Chitinophaga caseinilytica: one gene and its partner. The main gene of each other region encodes a partner of the protein of the gene in region 2 in a complex. Links are inferred from orthologs where the notes say so. Each region holds a gene or a part of one and is shown on either strand. Other genes may lie near its edges.

The links.
Region 1: the proteins of mnmE (region 2) and mnmG are in contact, whole or in part, in a solved structure (PDB 9HIP), measured with the Escherichia coli proteins. The link is inferred for Chitinophaga caseinilytica from one-to-one orthologs.

What each region holds. Positions count from the first base shown.
Region 1 is NZ_CP150096.1:1,058,431-1,069,222, forward strand. The notes cover bases 3,128-6,015. They hold mnmG (tRNA uridine-5-carboxymethylaminomethyl(34) synthesis enzyme MnmG), read left to right. Parts: upstream 3,128-3,581; coding sequence 3,582-5,450; downstream 5,451-6,015. Other genes in these bases: WJU22_RS04525 (RNA polymerase sigma factor), read left to right, coding at 5,831-6,015. Also shown: more of WJU22_RS04525, read left to right, coding at 6,016-6,409; WJU22_RS04530 (outer membrane beta-barrel protein), read left to right, coding at 6,406-7,851; WJU22_RS04535 (CopD family protein), read right to left, coding at 7,859-8,389; WJU22_RS04540 (MFS transporter), read right to left, coding at 8,437-9,738; WJU22_RS04545 (hypothetical protein), read left to right, coding at 9,823-10,005; WJU22_RS04550 (winged helix DNA-binding domain-containing protein), read right to left, coding at 10,000-10,792. UniProt on the Escherichia coli protein: NAD-binding protein involved in the addition of a carboxymethylaminomethyl (cmnm) group at the wobble position (U34) of certain tRNAs, forming tRNA-cmnm(5)s(2)U34.
Region 2 is NZ_CP150096.1:2,011,007-2,021,858, reverse strand. Bases 5,426-8,373 are described here. They hold mnmE (tRNA uridine-5-carboxymethylaminomethyl(34) synthesis GTPase MnmE), read right to left. Parts: upstream 7,617-8,373; coding sequence 6,234-7,616; downstream 5,426-6,233. Other genes in these bases: WJU22_RS08655 (TonB family protein), read right to left, coding at 7,732-8,373; WJU22_RS08665 (hypothetical protein), read left to right, coding at 5,606-6,148. Outside these bases: WJU22_RS08690 (mandelate racemase/muconate lactonizing enzyme family protein), read right to left, coding at 1-1,122; WJU22_RS08685 (sugar phosphate isomerase/epimerase), read right to left, coding at 1,142-2,026; WJU22_RS08680 (AraC family transcriptional regulator), read left to right, coding at 2,222-3,121; rsgA (ribosome small subunit-dependent GTPase A), read right to left, coding at 3,173-4,234; WJU22_RS08670 (winged helix-turn-helix domain-containing protein), read right to left, coding at 4,534-5,424; more of WJU22_RS08655, read right to left, coding at 8,374-8,568; WJU22_RS08650 (biopolymer transporter ExbD), read right to left, coding at 8,614-9,117; WJU22_RS08645 (biopolymer transporter ExbD), read right to left, coding at 9,254-9,898; WJU22_RS08640 (MotA/TolQ/ExbB proton channel family protein), read right to left, coding at 9,984-10,817. UniProt on the Escherichia coli protein: Exhibits a very high intrinsic GTPase hydrolysis rate. Involved in the addition of a carboxymethylaminomethyl (cmnm) group at the wobble position (U34) of certain tRNAs, forming tRNA-cmnm(5)s(2)U34.

The DNA of each region.
Region 1 (10,792 bases), 950 kb from region 2 along the record:
CATTTCACTATGGGTAGGAATCGCACCGCCCCCATTGCAATGAGCGAATCGGTAGACTGGCGTTCCAAAAAGGGCGGAACGGTTCCTATTTAGGGGGATTTCCCATGAAAATGTAGCAAAGCTGAGGCACAATACAGCCTTTTGACATAGAATAAAGGGAAAACCGTATTTCTAGTTGGCTTTATTTGATGGTTTGGTAAAAGAAAGAGCCTCTTCTGCCCTACTGTACCTTGTATGTTATAATGGAAGATAGTTTTTTCCTCCGTATCCAGGAAAAATGGGAAAGAATAGGGTTGTTCCTGGGGAAACCCAATGTTTCCCCAATTGAACCCTGCCTTTAGATGGATGAAGAGACCATACAGTTGTTCAATAATGTTCAATAATGGCTAACATGCTAGAATTGGTGGTATAATGAAGCTAAGTTGGATGTTCCACGTGGAACATTCTCAGTCTTTTGTCGCTTTAGATGGTTATGCCCGTGTACAGGTAGTTTTGAATTCAATTTCGAGCATAACATATGGATTGCAGTTATGAATCCCAGCTGTTTCGGCATTTTCAAACGGGTGAATTAAGGTGTATTGCATATGGGATACTGATTAGCATCGCCGGGAAGGTCTGTGTGCTTTGATTAACTGATTTTACCGCCTCTAGTGATGCAGATAGTGGTTTATCAGGGTAGATTAGACTGGAAAATACCATGTTTTAGATGTTCCACGTGGAACATTGTAGGATTTGCAGTTCAAAGCCACGAATGCAAGGTAGATCTTATTGATTTTCTGATAATTGGGTACTATCCGGAAGTTATGATTGTGGTATTGGTTGATTAATGCCCATTTTTTAAACATTCTTGATTGAATATTCCCGGGACTGCGCCCTTAGAGGTACCATTTAAAAGCTACCCGTGCTATTTCTATGGGTATAAGGATTTATTAAGATGGTATTGGGGTGTAAAACTTGCCTACTTGCAATGATTTGCTGTTTTAGCCCTTTTTGCCTTTCTTCAGGACCCTCAGAGACATGTTTTCTCCCCCTCTTTTATTCTAATGGTTGTTTGTTTCTGTAGTTGGTTGACAAGGCGGACTATTTTTGATCTCTTGGTTAGTTTGCAGGTGGATCTTTGCTGCTGAGGCCGCCATTTTCATCATGTACATATGCGTTATTGGGATGGTAGCAGTGCTGAGCTGTATTATTTGGTGAAATCCTTCCTGTTCATAGCTCATTTAACTCATCTCGTGCAGTTAGGATATCCAGTTCGCATACTTTGAACCAATTAATGCCTTATTGATAGGGTGTCTCCCCGACCAGGTATGTGTTTTTTATTAAAGACTTGCATGTTCCACGTGGAACATGATTGGTTTTGCTCTTTTAGAAGCCGGAATGCTTCCTTCCCTTTTAAATTTGAAGTGATCGACGCCTTGAGGTAGGCATAACCCCATGTTCCACGTGGAACATAGAGCGTAAATGCATCAATATCTAGGTTAAACAGTTGCTTTTGGCTGGACTGAGGCACTCGAGGATAGATTTTGGGATTTAGCGTATGGGTTTTCGTGGGTGTTGCTTTAGTATTCTGAGTTAACAAGGACGTTCCCTGGGAAAGTAGTTTCTCGGTGGATTAGGAGGACGCAGCAGGGGAAGGTTTACCGGGGGCGTATGAAGAGGGCTGTCCCAGGTTGAGATAAGTCGGGGGAATGGGGTTTCATTATACTGAGGCTTTCGAAGGATGCCAACCAATGTTACTTGGTACCCAACTTTCTACTGTGAAAGGAGTTTGCTTTTTCTTAATCAGGGGCAAATAGGGTCTTTTTTTGCTTTTCTTTCTTGCTTGCCCCACTTCCGAGGGCTTTCTACGTGTTTGAGGCATTTTCGTGCCGAGGGATTTGGGTTTATTCATCTAGTATGCTGGTAAAGTAGTTCCTTCCCAACACAGCATCCCTTCCTTATGGATAATTCTGCAGGCTTAAGTTTTCTCTTTTGGCCCATTAGTAATGAGTAATTATCCCTCCACATCCCAGCGTTCTTGCCAATAAATCGCCACTTTCTGGAAATATCACTTAGACAAGGAGCTTTAGGGATAGAGGTTCTTAAGTTTCATTTCCAATTACTGTGTATTCAAAGGGCCTCAAGGATACCTTATTCATGTTTCAATACCCCCTCTTCCAGATGCTTTTCGTTCATTCCCGGTGTTCCTTCATGAATAGCTTCGCGATTTATTCCCAATTGCGACTTAATATGGTTCCTACACCCGCCAATACTTAGAAGTTTCGCCCTCTTCCTCTAAAAACCAATAATAATCTATGGTTCGATGTGGCCAAAACAAAGCTCCTATCCCCACATATCTTACTCCTCGGAGAGGAGAAACAAAGAAACTATGACCCTCATTCCAATGAGTTAAATCCCTTTTCCTCAAAGGAAGTTAGTTTCCTCACCCCCGGAGAGAAGAAACAGAGGAATTATTTCCCTTCACATCCAAAGGGTTTCCTCCCTTTCCCTCTAAGGGATTTAGTTTCCTCGCTCCTCGGAGAGCAGAAACAAAGGAATCATGTCCCCACTTCCAAAGAGTTTCTTCCCTTTTCCATCAAAGGAAATAGTTTCCTTACCCCTCGGAGAGCTCAACAAAGGAACAATGTCCCCGCATTCAAAGAGTTTCTTCCCTTTTCCCTCTAAGGAAGTTAGTTCTCTCACCCCCGAGAGCAGAAACATAGGAACTATGTTCCCCTCTTCCAAAGAGCCTACTCTCTATTTTCCCTAAAGGGATTAAGTTTCCTCGCGCCTTGGAGAGCCGAAGCATAAGAACCCGTGCCCACTTCTAAAGGTTTTACTCTCTATTTCTTCTAAAAGGATTTAATTTCCTCCCCCTCCGGAGAGCTGAAGCAATGAAACTATGTCCCCTCTTCCAAAGAACTTACTCCCTTTTTCCTGTATGGGATTTAGTTTCCTCCCCCTCGGAGAACAGAAACAAAGGAACTATGTTCCCCCACTTGCAAGGAGTCTCCTCCATTTACCGGTAAGGTGGTTCAATTTCATCACCTCTCGGAGAGTTGCAACAGGATTCAGTGTGCCCACTTCCCCAAACTAATCCCATGTTTTCCGGCCGTTATCTACATTGGCAACTACCTCTTACAGATATTCTACACCCCAAAAATCCCTGGAGCTCTTCCCCAACGAACGTATTTTCTGAGGTTAGGCGTTGTCTTTTTAGGTTGGAAGCGACACTCGGGGGAAGTTGATTTTACAATTCTCTGCCAGGTTAATCTATCCCCAAAAGCTCAATGCTTTCCAGGAAATTTTGGAGCCTGGAATCAAAGACAACGCCCAAAGTAGAATCTAATAAGCACCGCTGCGAATTCGCATCCGTTTCAATTAAAGAACGTAAGCGAGTATTTCCTATTTGGCCCCCAACTCCGTTACAATCTATATAACCACCTCCAACACCAGAAACCAGGCAAGCAATTCTCGCACCCCACCAAAGAAATCCTCCGTCCTAATCGAAAGTCAGACAAAGACCATATCCCACCCCATCCCCCAACTTCTACCCTGTCCATCAATCTTTTGACTTAACTTTGCACTTTCAAAATTCAAATATGTTCCCTGTTTACGATGTTATTGTAGTTGGTGCCGGACACGCAGGCTGTGAAGCCGCTGCTGCCGCCGCCAATATGGGTTCCCGGGTCCTCCTCGTTACCATGAATATGCAGACGATCGCGCAAATGAGCTGCAACCCCGCCATGGGTGGCATCGCCAAAGGCCAGATCGTTCGTGAGATTGATGCCCTCGGAGGCTACTCCGGCATCGTGACCGACCAGTCCATGATCCAGTTCCGCATGCTCAACCGTAGCAAAGGCCCCGCCATGTGGAGCCCCCGCACACAAAACGACCGCATGCTCTTCGCCGCTAAATGGCGCGAAGCCCTGGAAAATACCCCCAACGTAGATTTCTACCAGGATATGGTGAAAGCACTCATCATTAAAAACGGTGTCTGCCAAGGTGTAATCACCGGCCTCGGTCACGAAATATCCGCCAAAGCAGTCGTTCTCACCAACGGCACATTTCTCAACGGCGTCATCCATATCGGCGATAAACAGTTCGGCGGCGGCCGCGTAGCAGAAAAAGCAGCCACTGGAATCACCGAACAATTGGTATCCCTCGGGTTCGAAAGCGACCGCCTCAAAACCGGGACACCTCCCCGTATCGACGGCCGATCCCTCGATTACTCCAAAATGGAAGAACAAAAAGGCGACGAAGAAATCGTTGGCTTTAGCTATATGGACGTTGAAAAGATCCGCCCGGAACAACAACGCTCCTGCTGGATCACCTACACTTCGGAAAATGTACACGAAATTCTGAAGACCGGATTCGATCGCTCACCCATGTTCCAGGGAAGAATCCAGGGAATCGGGCCGCGCTACTGTCCCTCCATCGAAGATAAAATCAACCGTTTCGCCGAACGCGAACGCCACCAGTTGTTCGTAGAACCGGAAGGATTCAACACCGTCGAAATCTACGTCAACGGATTTTCAACTTCCCTCCCCGAAGATGTACAGCTAAAAGCCCTGCGCATGGTGGCCGGATTTGAAAATGTAAGAATGTTCCGGCCCGGGTATGCGATCGAATACGATTACTTCCCACCCACCCAACTGCAATTTTCCCTCGAAACGAAACAGGTCGCCAACCTGTTTTTCGCCGGCCAGATCAACGGAACCACCGGATACGAAGAAGCCGCATGTCAAGGTTTGATGGCCGGTATCAACGCACACCTGAAAGTTACCGAACAGGCGCCGCTCGTTTTGAAACGCAGCGAAGCATATATCGGCGTACTGATCGATGACCTCATCAACAAAGGGACCGACGAACCCTACCGCATGTTTACTTCGCGCGCGGAGTTCAGGACCCTCCTTCGCCAGGATAACGCCGACCTCCGCCTGACCGAACGCAGCCACGCCCTCGGTCTCGCGACCGACGAGCGCATGGCCCGCACCCGCGAAAAACTGGCAGGCGTTGAAAAAATAAAATCCATCCTGAAAGAATTACCGCTCGAGCCCGAAGAAGCGAACGCCTGGTTACAAGCCAGCGGCTCCGCTCCCCTCACCCAAAAACAACGCGCACACCAGATTTTGCTGCGCCCGGGTATCGACATTTTTTCCATGAAACAGCACTTGCCGAAAGTGGAAAAAGCACTCGAAAACTATTCAAAGGAAGTGCTCGAGCAGGTAGAAATCCAGGTGAAGTACGACGTGTATATCGAAAAGGAAAATGAACTGGTACAAAGAATGAGTCAACTCGAAGACCTGATGATCCCGGAATCGTTCGATTATTCCAAACTCGTTTCGTTATCGAACGAAGCGCGCCAGAAATTTTCGCGCATCAAACCGCGGACCCTCGGTCAAGCGAGCCGGATCAGCGGCGTCAATCCCAGCGACGTACAAATTCTCATGGTCTACATGGGCCGGTAGAAAAATATATTTCCAAGAAAAAAAGAGCGGTCGATTTTTTCGGCCGCTCTTTTTTATGTTCCACGTGGAAAATGGCCATTTCTTCCAAAAAAGCACAATTAGTTGAAAATCAATGAATTAAAAACGCCTTCAAATTTCGATGATCTCGGCATTACTGAGGGCTAGGTATCAAAAACGATAAAAACCGAAAATCGAGGCTAAAAAGTAGGTTATCTTTGAATGGGGCATTTTTGAGGAAAACGCGGAAGGAAAATCAACGAAATTTTGGGATCGAGGCAACCCTCGGGAAATGAAAACCGTACATACTGTAGTAACGCCCGAAAAAAATTTTAGCCATCCGTATTCCCGCGGTTTCGGGAAACCCGAATTTTAAAAAATCAGTGCAGGACATATCAGCAATCATAGCGGGCTGCAAGAACTGGAACCGTTCCAGTCAGGAAGCACTTTACCGGCAATTCTTTGGATATGCCATGGCTATCTGTTTGCGATATGCGAATAACAAAGAAGAGGCGATTGAAATTTTAAACGACGGTTTCTTGAAAATTTTTCACCACATCGATTCTTACGATACGTCCCGACCTTTCAAAAGCTGGTTGAGCAAAATCATGGCGAACACCGCTATCGACCATTTGCGCAGCCGGAAGAAAATCGTTTTTACGGAAGACATCACACAGGTGTATGAATTGGGAATGCCAGACGAATATGCGATCAGTAAATTGACTTGCGAAGAAATTCTCCAATTGGTACAACACCTCCCTCCCGCTTACCGGACCGTTTTCAATTTGTATGTGCTCGAAGGATTTCAGCACCAGGAAATTTCTAACATGCTCGGAATTTCGGAAGGGACATCCAAATCCAATTTGTTTAAGGCGAAGCGGATTCTCAAAGAAAAAATCGAAGCGATAACATCTATGAATATTTCCGGCCCGGGATCTATCGGTGCCGCCCAACCGTCATGAGCGAACAGTTTGAACATAACATCCGGAAAAAGCTGCAGGACGCAGAAATTCCATTCGAGCCCATGGCCTGGGAACGAATGGAAAAGCTGCTGGACGAGCCTAACCGCCGGCGCCCCATCTGGTGGTGGCTGAGCGGGCTTGTGCTCATCCTGGGGCTCGGCGGCTGGTGGTTCTTCTCGCAGCAAAATGTGGAAAACACCGGCGAAACTTCCGACAACAATATTATTTCCGAAAACCAATTGGCCAATCCGGAAGGAAAAAACGGAAAAGTGGATAATACCCCCGTTTCCGGAACTGCAAAACTTCCATCCGCGGATGATGGGAAATCGAATGTGGATAATCCATCGAAATCGTCCGCATCTCCTTCCGCCAATTTCATTTCAAAAGGAGAAAATTCGAATGATGTGGATAAAGGGGCTTCCACCTCCCCTTACTCTTCGGCAAAAAATAAGAACCAGAAATCCCGGATTGGAAAAAACAACTTCGCCGCAAACATCACCGCGCAAAACCGGAACAACGAAACTCCGGATGTGGATAAAGTGACCGGTTCATCATTGATGGCTAAAAAAGGAAACACCGGTGTGAATAATTCAACGGCTCCTTCCGCTAATAACCCTCAAAACAATGGAACGGAAAATCCGGATGTGAATAAGTTGACCGGATCAACGAAAATTATCGATCAAAAATCGAACGATACCAATTCGGATGTGAATAAGCCGGCGCCGCCGATCCTTCCTACGCAAAATCAGGCCGACAAAAAAACGGATGTGGATAAAGGCGCAGGAATTACACAAACGCCTGGATTGAATAATCCTTCCTCCGAAACGAAAACAGACTCGGCACAATCTAATCCCGATCCCAGGAAAGCCCCGCGGAGAAAGGGTTTCGAAGGAGGCATCTTCCTCGGACCAGACGTAAACGCCACCGGATCTTTCGTTGGCACCAAGATCGGGTTCACCGGCGGCCTCCTGCTCAGGTATCATGTGAATAACCGTTGGTATGTTAGTACCGGCGCCGCCTACACGAAAAAAATCTACGGCGCTTCGCCCGACGAATACAAAGTTACCGGCCCCGCATATTACACAGACATCGATGCGGATTGTGACGTGATCGACGTACCGCTCAATCTGCATTACGTTTTTGCAGAACGCCCGTCTGGCAGATGGAACGTGAGCGCGGGCGTATCCACCTATTTCATGCTGCGCGAAAAGTATGATTATTACTATACCAACTATCCCAAACGGACCCGCGTGTACAGCAACCAAAACCAACACTGGTTTTCCGTCATCAACCTCAGCGCCGGTTGGGAGAAAAACACGAAAGGCCGGTTGAACTGGGGCTTGCAACCGTACGTGAAAATTCCGGCCGGTGGCGTTGGGGAAGGAAAAGTGAAGTTGTATTCCGCCGGCGTCAGCCTGCAGCTCACATTGGGTAAAAAGTAAAAGCGGATTATTTTTTCTTCTCGCGGATGTTTTTGTACACCTTGATCGCCATCATCAGCGCGGCGGTAAAAAGGGCAAGTCCGGCCAGGGCCCAAACCGTACTCAGAAAACTTTTCAGGACTACCAGGAAAACGATCGCTACCAGGAAGATCGTGGCTACTTCGTTCCAGACGCGGAGTTGCGTGGAACTGCGTTTGATGACCCCGGCCTGGAGGTCTTTGTAAATACCATGAAGGAAAAAGAAATAAAAATACAGGCCGAGCACGAATGCCAGTTTTATCCACAGCCAAACCGGGATGCTACCCAGCAGAAATACCATCCATGGCCCAAAAATCAACGTCAGCACGGCCGACGGCCAGGTGATCCCGAACCACAACCTTTTCATCATGATCCGATATTGATCCTGGAGGATGCTGCGACGGGGCTCTTCCATCTCCTGCGCTTCCGTGAAATACACGAACAGCCGCACGATGTAAAACATCCCGGCGAACCAGGTCACGATGAAAATGATATGAAGCGCCTTGATGGTGAGGTACATAATGGCAAAAATAATTAAAAATCACGGGGCGTCCGTCACCCGCCCGTTTATAGTTGCTCGCGGTCCATGTAGGAACCCTTGCGGCTGTCGCGCGAGAAAACGTACACGAGCAGCGAAATGAAAATGCAAATCGTCACGTACCAGTAATACCACGATTCATGGCCGATCTCTTTGAGTTTGAACGCAATCGTTTCGGCCGTTCCGCCGAAAAGGGCCACCGTTAACGCATATGGGAATCCCACGCCGAGGGCTCTTACTTCCGCCGGGAACATTTCCGCTTTTACGACGGCGTTGATAGACGTGTAGCCGCTTACGATCACGAGTGCGGCGAGAATCAGAAAGAAAGCGCTCCAAACGGAACCGGCATGGCTGATGGCCGTTAGCAACGGAACGGTTAAAAGGGTTCCGAGCACGCCGAAGCCGATCAGTAAAGGCTTTCGCCCGATTTTGTCGGACAGTTTACCGAACAGCGGCTGGATGCAGGCGAAGATCAGCACGAGGAAAAACGAGATAAGTGTGGATTCTTCTTTAGACAGTTTCACGGTGTTGACGAGAAACTTTTGCATGTAGGTGGTATAGGTGTAAAACGCGAGCGTCCCTCCCATCGTCAATCCCACAACCGTGAGCACCGCGCGGGGATGATCGCGGAAAAGTGCTTTCACGGAGCCGCGCTCTTTCTTTTTCGTGTTGAGGTCTACGGATTCGTGCATGTTCCGGCGGAGATACAACGCCGTGATGGCCAATGCAGCGCCGATGATGAAAGGGATGCGCCATCCCCATTCCGCCAATTGTTCCGGGGTGAGGAAAACCCGCTGCAGGAGCATCTGTACGCCGAGCGCGAGGATTTGGCCACCGATAAGCGTTACATATTGAAAGCTGGAAAAGAAACCCCTGCGCGAGGAGTCCGCCACTTCACTGAGGTACGTTGCAGAAGTGCCGTACTCGCCGCCCACGCTGAGCCCCTGCATGAGGCGCGCCAGCAAAAGCAACGCAGGCGCGGCTACGCCGATGCTGGCAAACGAGGGTGTGCAGGCGATGAGCAAGGAACCGAGCGACATCAATAAAACCGACAAAGTCATCGCAGTTTTCCGGCCACGGCGATCGGCGATTGTTCCGAAGAGCCATCCGCCGAGGGGGCGCATGAGAAAACCCACGGCAAAAATGGCGGCGGTGTTTAATAATTGCGCGGTAGGATTATCCGACGGAAAAAAGACCGGCGCGAAGTAAATCGCGAAGGCGGAATAGGCATACCAATCGTACCACTCCACGAGATTGCCGACTGAGCCGGTAAAAATTGCTTTCAAACGCCACGCGGTGGAGGCTTCACGCGGAATGGAATTGGTGGTCATGGATCAAAAATAAATATTTCCCGGACATCCTTTTCTTAACAAACCTTTTACCCCCGGTTTCAACAAAAAAACGAAATTCGGAACATGAGAAAAAGAAGACGGCATCGCCGGAAATGGGCGCGTCAGCAGCAGCGGATCAGGATGTTTTCGGAAGAGCTGACCCGCTTCCGGCAACAGTTGGGAAAAGTGCAGCGGGAACGGAACCGGAAGTTGAATTACCTCGTGGAGCGGATGAACAGGCTCTGGCCCGGAGAATTCGGGTCATGAAACCCACGCCGCCGGCAAACCCATGAACTTTCCATAAAGCTTCGCGGCCGTGGCCAGCAGCTCCTCCCCGATCGAAATCCCTTCAAAAGGTATATAAACCATTTCCACCCCGTTTTTCCGGATCTCCCGGCGCCACGTACCCACAATCTTCCCTTTCGAAATCACCAAATTCGGCAAAATCCCATTCGGCGGCGATAGCACCCCCGCCGGCACGTCATCCGCTACCATCGACCGGTCCGCATAACTGATATGATATTCATCGAACCCCGACAGCAACCGCACTTTCGTATCCGGCCGCACCCTCGTTTCGCCATGCGTGAGGTAATACGTCTTTTCGCCGGACGAAAAACTTTCGAACACGGTGCCCGCCTCTTCAAACGCGCGCCGGCAGGCCGTTATCGGAAATCCGCACCACCACGAGAAATCTTCCGGCGTGGCCGGGCCGCGGCTTTTCAAATAACGTATAGCCAACTCCGTTAGTGGTTCATGGGTAAGTTGATACGGGATTTGGGGCAGCCATTCGTCGAGCAGCACATATGTGAATTCCTTTCCCCGTCGGGGGCCGCAGCAGATCACCTGCTCCAGGCCGCCCATGGTGAGGAATTGGTTCATGCGGTGGTCGGACGTATCGATCCGTTTTTTATCGAGAATGGTTTTCAGTTCATTGCGGGAAAGCGCCTCCCCGTTCTTCAACACCTCCCGGAAAATCTTGTAGACTTTCGAAAAGGAATCCGCGTCGAGCCCCAGCTTTTTCCACTGGCTGCCGCCCTGAATTTTTACCCGTGGG
Region 2 (10,852 bases):
CATTCCCAATCCGGGAGCTGTGGGCGCGGCGATGGAGCCGTTGGTAACCGTAATTTTTTCTTTCACGAGGTCGTACATCATCGGGTTGCCGCCCAGCGAAAATTCGATGATGGTGGCGGATGGGGAGGCAAACGCCACTGTGAGCCCGGCCATAAAGGAGAACGCGGAACCCCAGCAATGCGGAGCCATTTCTACCTGGTGTGCACAGGCAAGATGCCCTGCCCGCATGGCTTCCGATATGCCGCCGATGATGGCCGCATCCGGCTGGATCACGTCCACCGCCCTGAGCTGTAAAAGTTCGTGTATGTCGAAACTGGTGAATTCGCTTTCGCCGGCCGCGATGGGAATGCAGGTGGCTGCCCTTACCTCTGCGGTGCCGGGCTTGTTGTCCGGACTGATCGGCTCTTCGAACCAATAAATATTACTGTCTTCCACGCCGCGGCAAAACTGTTTGGCTTCCGGCACGCTGAATGTGCCGTGTGCGTCTACCATCAATTTTACGTCCGGTTCGAGAACCGCCCGCGCGGCTTTCACCCGGTCGATGCTTTTCTGCACGCTATCGTCCATCACCCCAACCCGCATTTTCACACCTCTGAAACCCTTATCCACATAGCCTTTTACCTGTGCGCCGATGTTATTGACATCCGCCCATCCGCCGCTTGCGTAGGCGGGCATATGGTCGCGGCAGGCGCCGCCGAGGAGGTCGAGCACGGGCACGTTGAGCATTTTGCCTTTCAGGTCCCACAGGGCCGTATCGATCCCGCTCATGGCGGAGATGGTGAGGCCGCGCCGGCCGAGGATGGGGAACTTCCGGCCTCTCGACAGCGCGTAATGATCGCGGGTGCCGTTGTACATTTCTTCCCACAGGCGGGTGATGTTGCTGACGGATTTACCTACCAGCAAGGGTTTCAGTTCGTTTTCGATACAGTTGACGATGGATGCACATACGCCAGACGAACCTACTGCGGCTTTCGCTTCACCGAAGCCCTGCAGCCCGCTGTCTGTCGTAATTACGACCAAAGTCATATCAAAATTCGTCAGCAAGCCATAATCCGAGGCGTGCTGTTTTTCTTTCGGGATGGGGCAGCGTAACCAAAACGCTTCTACGTTCGAGATTTTCATTTACTGAAGTTGACCGCTTTTAAATAAGTTTAGATAAGGTATTGTAGGATTCACGGGTGAGCATGGAATAAAATTCCTCCGTAACGGAAGAGCTGCCATGGTCTACCAGGAATTTTTCCTGTTCGGGCGAAAGGTTTTCCGGCGCTTCGTCGATCGAGCCGGGATAAGGATTGGCCGGCGTCCGGTCGAGCGGGGCGCAGAATTCTACGGATAGTACTTTGTCGTAGCTGACTTCGCGGAGGGTGTCCACGATCTTTTTCCAGTCGAGGTTCCCCATGCCCGGGGCCATCCGGTTATTGTCGGCCACATGGAAACCGGCCAGTTTGCTGCCGGCCCTGCGGATGGCGGCAAACATATCCGTTTCTTCGATGTTCATGTGGAAGGTGTCGAGGCACACGCCACAATTGGGCCCTACGGCGGCGGCGAGCGCCAGCGCCTGGTCGGCCCGGTTGATGAAATACGTTTCGAACCGGTTGATGGGCTCTATACCCAGCACGATCCCGGCGGCTTCACTGTAGGCGTAAATTTCCTTCATGGCGTCTACGGCCCATTGCCATTCTTCCTCCGGGCGGCCGTCGGGCACGAGCTTTCCAACGGTACCGGGGACTACGGACACCATATGTCCATCCAATTCCTTCACCATTTTCACCACATCCTTTACGTATTGAACGGATGCGGCGCGCTGTGCTTCGTTCCGGGCGAGCAGGTTCCGTTCTCCCAGCATGAGGGTAACGGATCCCCAGCATTTGACGCCGTGCTCCTTCAAAGTTTTCCGTACTTCAGCGGTGTCGTATTGTTCCGGGCTACCGGCAATTTCGAACCGGGTGTACCCTTGTGCGGCAATTCTCCGTATCGTGGTTGTGACTGTCTCGGAGCGCATCCAATTGTGTATCGCGAGTTCCATATCGGGCTGTATATAAAGTGAAATTGATGATCAGGTCGGTATGCAAGGTAGACTTCCTCTCGTGAAGCTGATGTTACAAACTTATTCAGGTTACCGTTGAAATAAAAGTACACCATTTGCCGATTTTCAATACTATATTTACCTAAATCCGATTTCCAGCCGCCGGAAAACAATTATTGTACTAAAATTGGCCGCATGAAAGTTTCTTACCGACATATATCCACCTCGGAGGATGCCAGTTTTGCCATCAAGGAATTCTGCCAGCCGCACTTCACCAACACCTTCCATTTCCATCGGGGATATGAAGTGACGCTGATCGTGAAAAGCGCGGGACAGGTATATGTGGGCAATAAAGTGGTGAATTATGATGAGGGGGAGATATTTATGTTCGGGCCGGGGCTGGTGCATTGTTTTTCCAACGACAACCTTTCCGTCGGGAAAAATGAAAACGTGCATGCGGTAGTGGTGCAGTTTGAAGCGGATTTCATGGGGAAGGATTTTTTCGACACGCTCGAACTGAGGAATATCAAGACGCTCCTGCAACGGTCCGCTTACGGCATCAAGTTCGGCAACAATCATGCATCTCTCCACCAATTGTTTTTCCAGTTCCAGCCCAACCAGCAGATGAAAAACCTCATCGTGCTGCTGCAGATCCTGGAAGAATTATGCCAGTTCAATAAGGAAGAAGGGTCCATCATTACCGACGACAGCCGCAAGATCCAATACAAGGAAAGCGACGCGGAGAAACTGTCGTCCATTTTCAACTATGTGCTCGAGAATTACCATCATGATGTAGACATCCGGACCGCGGCATCGCTCGCCTGTATGAACGAAGCGGCGTTTTGCCGGTTTTTCAAACGGAACACGCACAAAACTTTCTCACAGTTCGTCAATGAAATCAGGATCAGTCACGCTACGCGGCTGCTGATCGGGAAAGACGACAATATTACCGACATCTGTTATGCCTGCGGGTTCGACAATGTATCCTATTTCAACCGGCAGTTCAAGATCCACCAGGGCATTACGCCGCGGGAGTACCGGAAGGTGTTCGTTGTCAGCAATGCCGGGACGCCGTTGCTGCGGGTGGTGGATTGAAAAATGAACACCAAAGCGCAAGCGGGTGCCTGCACTTTGGTGTTGGATGAATTAATACTTCCTGTCTTTCCGGTGTTTGGAAACCTGTTTGGCGATCTTCCCGAATTGCTTGCCCATCCGCCGTTTATCCGCTTCGCTCGCCTGAAAATGGTTTTGTTCGCGTAGCAATTTCTGGTAGCTGCGATAAACGATCTCCGGCAGATCCCCGTTTTCCACGGCGTTTACAACGGCGCAACCGGGCTCGTGCTGATGGGTGCAATCCCCAAACCGGCATTGCGGCGCCAGTGCATCGATCATCGGGTGATGAATGCCTTCGTCGCCATCTTCCGAAGTAAGGCCAAATTCACGCATTCCCGGCACGTCGATGATCATGCTTCCGTTGGGAAGCTGCACCAGTTGCCGGGTGGTGGTGGTATGCTTCCCTTTGCTGTTGGCCGAGCTGGTGGCGCCGGTTTCCTGCAAATCGTGGCCCAGCAAACTGTTGACCAGCGTGCTTTTCCCAACGCCCGACGAGCCCAGGAGAATATAGGTGTGCCCAGGCAGCAGGTGATGGTTCGTCCACGCGCTTTGTTGCGCCTCGTCCAGTGCGCTGGTAAGGATGACCGGACAATCATATCCCAGTTCGGCTACTCGTAGCCGGTAATTTTCCGGATCGGGAACCAGGTCCGTTTTGTTGAGGACCACGATCGGCCGGATATAGCATTGCGCGATCTGCTGGAGGTATCGTTGCAGGCGCATGAGGTTAAAATCCCGGTCGAGCCCCTGAACGATCAGCGCAGCATCGACGTTTGCGGCGAGTACTTGCCGGGTACTTTGGGAACCCGGCATTTTCCGGCTGAGCTCGTTGATGCGGGGCAGGATGTCTATGATGATGCCTTCTTCGTCGTAGCGTTTTACGAGTACCCAATCGCCCGTTTTGGGGAGGGATTCGGGTTCGCGGCTGTTGATGAGGCTTCCGGCGAGGAGGGCATCGAGGTTACCTTCAGCGGTGATGAGGAGGTGTTTGAAACCCTGGATCGACAGGACTCTTGCTGCTTCGAGGTTTTGATGTGTGTTTGTTTCGAAATGATGCATGAAATGCGCATTCCATCCGTACGACTGTAATGTCGACATGATAATACAATTCTTGCCTTGCGGGCGCGGGAAAGCGCCGCAGAGCGGTTACAATAAATCATTTTAAGACGTCAAAACGCAGGTAAAAGGTGGTGCTTTTGGGGCCTGCGTCAGGCTGCAATGATCTGCGAGCGATTATATGTGGAGATGCGTGTCATAAAGTGCAAAGGTACGGATTTCTGGGGGGATTGGGATGGGATGGTGGATGGATGCAGCGAAGAAAGGGCCATTGGTTGTTAACCTGCGCCTTCTTACCCATGTTACGAACCGATTATATATAAAAAGGGGCGATTTCTTCCTCAATTGCTGATTTCCAGCCTATATCCTTTACCGCGTACCACTACGATGTTGATTTTGGGATCGGGTTCCAGTTTTTTCCTGAGTTTCGAGATGAACATATCCAGGCTGCGCCCCACAATTACGCCTTCATCTTCCCAAATCTCTTTTTGCAGCCGGCTTCTTTCGATGGTCTGGTTGGGCGACAATGCGAAAATGAGCAGTAGACGGGCTTCCGTGTCTGTCAGGTCGATGGTGTTTTTATGGATTACCAGTTGCCGTTCCTCCGTATTAAACGACACCGATCCAAAGGTTACAATGCCCGTATTTTGATGGGCAGGCCTGGCTTTTCGGGGTTTAAACGATCTAAAAAGTACGAATCCGGCAAATGCCAGTAATGTCAGGCTGCCTAAAAGATATCCCTTCCTGGCGGTAATTATGCCTGATGGTTTGAATCTGACGTTGATCATGTAGCATCTGCGGGGTTGTACTCTTCCTTTACAAGCTACGATGTCATTTTTTTTATTGTGGGAAATAGCGTATCCATAGGCTACGCTGGAGTCGCTGCAGTTCAGCACATTAACAATATAATCGCTGGCGAGGGGGGCTTGGCCCAGCAAACGCCGGGTAGTATTCACCAGCGAGTCTGGTTGAAAAGTAAGCTCATTCTCGAAGCGGATTTGGTATTCATTTTCGGCGATCTTTCTTACCGGAAGTATCCTGGATTTACTGTCGCCCGACTGTGTGAGGAGTTCATCCCCTATCTTCCGAAGCAAAACTTCCCTCCTGGCGATATCAAAACTGTCGCTGCCGGTCATTTGCAAAGTCAGATATATTACAAAAACAGTAACGAGTAATACAAAGATCCACAAGTACTTGCGTTTCCCGGAAAGCAAATTTCGGCTATCAGGCATACCCATTTACGATTTATTTACAAAGGTTACGCTTTTATTTACAATCCAAATTCCGCTAGTTGGAAGACGTCCGGTTAAATTAGCTGAATCAACTTTCTCAGGATATGAAAGTCGAAGAAACGCCTTCAACGGATCAGATTTACCTGGAAATCGATTTATGTTAATTAAACCAACAAAAATTATGAAAAAAATCATTTATGTACTGATCGTACCGCTGATTGTGGTAAGCGGACTCGTATTCGCGAATCGCGATATCAATAATGATAATCCTAAAAAATCTACCCCCAGGCCAATCTGTGCAGCTCAAATGGATGCCGAACGGAAAGCCTGGGAAGCTACCCCGGCGGGCATTCATTTTAAAATGTGGGAAGCATCTCCCGAAGGTCAAAAAGTGCTTTCCGGTGCCAGAAAAATAAGGCACCATATCAGCGACTCCACCAATATGGAGGGTGTAATAACCTCACTTTCCCTTCCTCCAGGCTCCCGGTTAGGCTTCGGGGTGATGGTCAGGATTAATGGCGATGATTACATTTTAACATTCTTCCAGCCGGAAGAATCTCAGCTTAAGCAATTGCAAAGCCTGAAGGTGGACGACAGGATAATTATCCGGAGCCATGCTGTTTCGTATGCGCCCAAGTATGCATATCCAATTGTTTCAGGCTACTATGTGGAACGGGATAGTAAGATGATTTTCAAGCATATTCCTCCCAAAGACGGTTGCTGAGTAGTTATTAGTCCCTCTGGAGGCATTGAAATGCAATGATCCGGAGGGACAACTTCCATCAAACAGCGTTACTGTTTTTGTATTCTTATTTCCCGATACAAAACTTCGAAAAAATATAATCCAACCGGTCCTCATTCGTCACTTCCCCCGCAATGTCTGCCAGGTAATGCAGGCATCGGCGAATATCCAGTGCGAGGAGATCCCCCGGCAGCCCGTTATCCATTCCTCCCTTCACATCCTTCAGCGAAGAAAGCACTTCCTGGAGCGCCGAGTAATGGCGAACGTTGGTAATAATGGTATTCTCCGTGTTGATGGAGCCACCCATTACCCTGTGCACCAGCTGGTCTTTCAGCTCCGTGATCTGGGAATGATCGCGGGCGGAAATGAAAATGATACCGGGAATGAAACTGAATTTGGCGCGCGCTTCTTCGGCACCCAGCACGTCGGATTTATTGCCGACCAACAGGTACGAAATCCCCTCGTGATCGAATTCCTTCACTTGTTCCAGCAAATCGTCCACCGTCAGTTCAGATACATCGAACAGGTATACCACTATGCCCGCTTCGCGCATCTTCTCGAGCGACTTCTGAACTCCGATGCTTTCGATGGCATCGTTGCTTTCCCGGATTCCCGCCGTATCGATGAGTCGGAACAGGATGCCGCCGATATTGAGCACTTCCTCGATGGTGTCGCGCGTGGTACCGGCGATGTCACTTACGATGGCGCGGTTTTCATTGAGCAGCGTGTTGAGCAGGGTGGATTTCCCGGCGTTCGGGCGCCCAATGATCGCCGTATTCACACCGTTTTTGATAACGTTCCCTACTTTGAACGAAGCAATCAGCCGAGAAACTTCCGAAACGGATTCGTTTACCAGTTCATACAGGGCGGTGCGGTCCGCGAATTCAACGTCTTCCTGGCTGAAATCGAGCTCGAGCTCTATGAGTGCGGAAAATTTAATGAGTTGTTCACGGAGGGCGTACAGCTCGCGCGAAAAGCCGCCGCGCATTTGCTGGAGCGCCGTTTGATGCGATGCGGCTGTGTTGCTGGCGATCAGGTCGGCTACGGATTCGGCCTGCGTGAGATCGAGTTTGCCGTTGAGGAACGCCCGCTGGGTGAACTCTCCCGGCCTCGCCAGCCGCGCGCCTTCAGCGATACAGGCTTCTACGATCTGCTGTTGGATGAAAGGCGAACCATGACAGGAAATCTCCACCACTTCTTCGCCGGTATAAGATTTCGGCGCGCGGTACAGCGAAACCACCACCTCATCCACCAGGCGCCCCTGGAAATGGAGCCCGCCGAAATGGAGGGTGTGGGTGGGTTGCGAAGCCAGGTCTTTCGAGGGGAACAGCCGGTCGGTGATGGCTACAGCGGCCTTGCCGCTCAGCCGGATCACGGCAATGGCGCCAACGCCCGGCGCGGTTGCGATGGCCACGATGGTGTCGTCGTGCCCGCCAAGTTTTCCTATCATGGCCCGAAATTAAAGAAAATCTCCGTGCCGGCGGGGCGGTGCGGCTGGCTGAAATAAAAAATCCCCCCGGTAAACCAGGGGGATTTAGTATGTACTACTAGCTTGAGACTAAATACTACTCTTGGAGGGTGAAGCGGATGGGCAGGTTGAACTGCACAGATACCTGGCGTCCGTTCTGCTTACCGGGTTTCCATTTCGGCATTTTCTTCACCACGCGGATGGCCTCTTCTTCGAGACCGCCGCCTTTGGCTTGCCCTACAGTTTTCACATCCTTGATGTTACCTTCCGAGTCTACCACGAATGATACGAACACGGTACCCTGGATGCCGTTTTCAGTGGCCAGGTGGGGGTAACGGATGTTGTTGCTGAGGAATTTGTTGAGCGCTTCGTCACCACCGGGGAAGGTCGGAGGTTGCTCCACGAAGGTGAAGATCTCCTCTTTCGGGGGCGGCGGGGGCGCGTCAACCACGCCTGTACCTTTGGAATCATTGATCAGACCCGGGTCGATACCGTTGGGATCGCCTTCTACGGTTTTGGTAGAAACGGCCTTGTCTTTGATGTCTTCCAGTTTTACCAGTTCTTCCTCAGCTTTCACCTCTTCGTCTTTCTTGATCACCGGAGGGGTGAACTGAACAGACGGCTTCACCGGCGGGGGCGGAGCGGGCGGCGGAGGGGGCGGGGGCGGAGTTTTCGGATCGTCCGGCAACTTCACGTCCTCCAGTTTAATATCCTCGATGACGGGCTTGGTGTTTTTGTCTGTATTGTCTGCTTTCAGGTTCAGATAGATGAAGTAAGAGCCGACAATCAGCAACGCCATGGCAGCCGTTCCCAGGATAGAGTTCCGAACGCGCTTATCGTACTTCTTGCGAAGCTCGTAAGCACCGTAGTTCTTGTTCCTGTCTTCGAACAGGATGTCAAGAAAGTCGGACTTGAGAATTTTAGCTGTATCCATTGTTACACGTTTATTGATGGATGCAAAAAATGATTGTTTTCCATACTACTGGATGCCGTTGCTGGCTTCAGTAGATTTGATCCATTGCTTGTCCTGGTCGCTGATATCCACCGTAGCATAACGCTGGATACGGTTGATGGCCATTTCATCCAATAAATCGACAAAGTTCTTGTACGTAGAGCCATCGTCAGCTTTGATGATGACAACCACGTCTTCAGGCTCTCCCTTGCTGTTCCGCAGGCGGGCCACTTCGTCACGTTTTTTGATGATGACGTCGCGGATGCCGTTGGTGTTGGCGAAGGTGGTTGCTTTGAAGAAGTCCGGGTTGCTGGAGGCATTCGGATCCTGTGCCAACCCTTCGTAGTAGTAAACCTGGTCTTTTTTACCCAACAGGATGGTAAGAGCGGTGGATTCTTTCACCTTGTTCTGCTCTTCCTGCTTCTCCGTGTCTTTGGGCATGATCAGGTCCATGGTCTTGGGCTTAGACATGGTCGTGGTAAGCATGAAGAAGGTGATCAGGAGAAACCCGAGATCCACCATCGGAGTCATGTCCACACGGGTAGAAAGTTTTTTCCCCTTCTTGACGCCGTGTTTCTTCTTACCACCACCAGAACTACTGGTATCCATTTCAGCCATGGTAGCAATATTTTTTAGTGATGTAAAGTTGTTTACTGTACCAGGAAGCTTAGTGGGCTTTATCCTGATTTTGCTCTTCGTACAGCGCAGCCGCGGAGCCTGCCGGTTTGGCCTCAAGGTTGGTCACCAGGTTCAGTTTCTGGATTTTCTTTTCCTTGAAGGTGTCCAGCACCCGTTTGATCACGGGGTAGGGCGTCTCGTTGTCGGCCTTGATGCAATACTTCAGCTTGTTGTTGTTCCCTTGCGCAGCACGGGCATACTCGATCCAGATCGCCAGCTCGTTGTTGGTGGAATCCATGGGGATGCCTTTCTCAACATTACCGTGCTTGCGCTGGTCGGCCGTGAGGTTCAATACCTGTTTCAGGTTTTTGAAATCCGTACCTACGCTGGAGCCGATCATGAAGTTCCGGATATCTTTCTCGTCCAAGCCAAGCTTGAAGTTGGTATTCAGATCTTCGATGAGTTGTCTTCTCTTGGGCTGACCGTCCATGCTGAAAAACACTCTTCCGTCTTTGTCCACTGTCAGCAGGATCACGTCCGCGTCCGGCAGCAGCTGGGTGTTGATGGAGGAGGGAGTCACCACCGCAACCGGTTCGTCCGGCTTAAATTTGGTGGCGAGCATGAAGAAGGTCAGCAGCAGGAAAGCCACGTCGCACATCGCAGTCATGTCGATGAGGGTGCTTTTCCTTGGCATTTTTACCTTTGGCATCTTACACTCCTTTTGTTTGGTTCACTTAATTAGATTCAGTTCGCGGTAAATTCCACAATAATTTACGAAATTATTTGTGGTTGGCAGCGAAAGACTGTGTCAAAGTAAAGCCAGATTCGTCGATAGCGTAGGTGATGCTGTCGATATTGGTAGTGAAGTAGTTATACATGATGATCGCGATAGCGGAGGTACCGATACCCAGGGCCGTGTTAATGAGGGCCTCAGAGATACCAAGTGCCAGTGCGGAGGAGTCAGGAGCACCGCTGGAAGACATTGCGGAGAACGCCTTGATCATCCCGAGTACGGTACCGAACAGACCCAGCAGGGTAGCTACGGAAGCGATAGTGGACAGGAACACGAGGTTCTTTTCCATCATCGGCAGTTCCAGCGCGGTAGTTTCTTCGATTTCGTTTTTGATGGTCAGGATCTTCTGATCTGTGTCCAGCTCAGTGTTGCTGATCATTTCCTTGTACTTTTTCAGACCGGCTTTCAGCACGTTGCCTACGGAACCTTTCTGTTTGTCGCACTCAGCCAGTGCAGCGTCCACATTCTTGTTAGCCAGGTGATACTGAACTTTACGAACCAGTTCGGAACCGCTGAATTTGCCCTTTGCTTTAGCCAGGTACAGGAAACGCTCGATTACGAAAGTTACGCAGATCAACAGGGTAGAGATCAGGATGGGAACGATGGCGCCACCTTTGTGCACGGTACCAAACCATTTGCCAATACCAGATTCTACGGGATGGTTGTCAGGATTGCCACCCTGGAAGTTGGCAGGATTACCTAATACGAAAATGTAAAAGATGTAACCGATGGCGATACAGATGGGTACAGCCAGGATCGCAAATAAATTGGACGATTTTTTGGCTTGATGAGAAGTCGTTTTGGCAGCAGCTGCAGTCACAGTTGTTTTAGTCTCAGCCATGTTGATTGAATTTT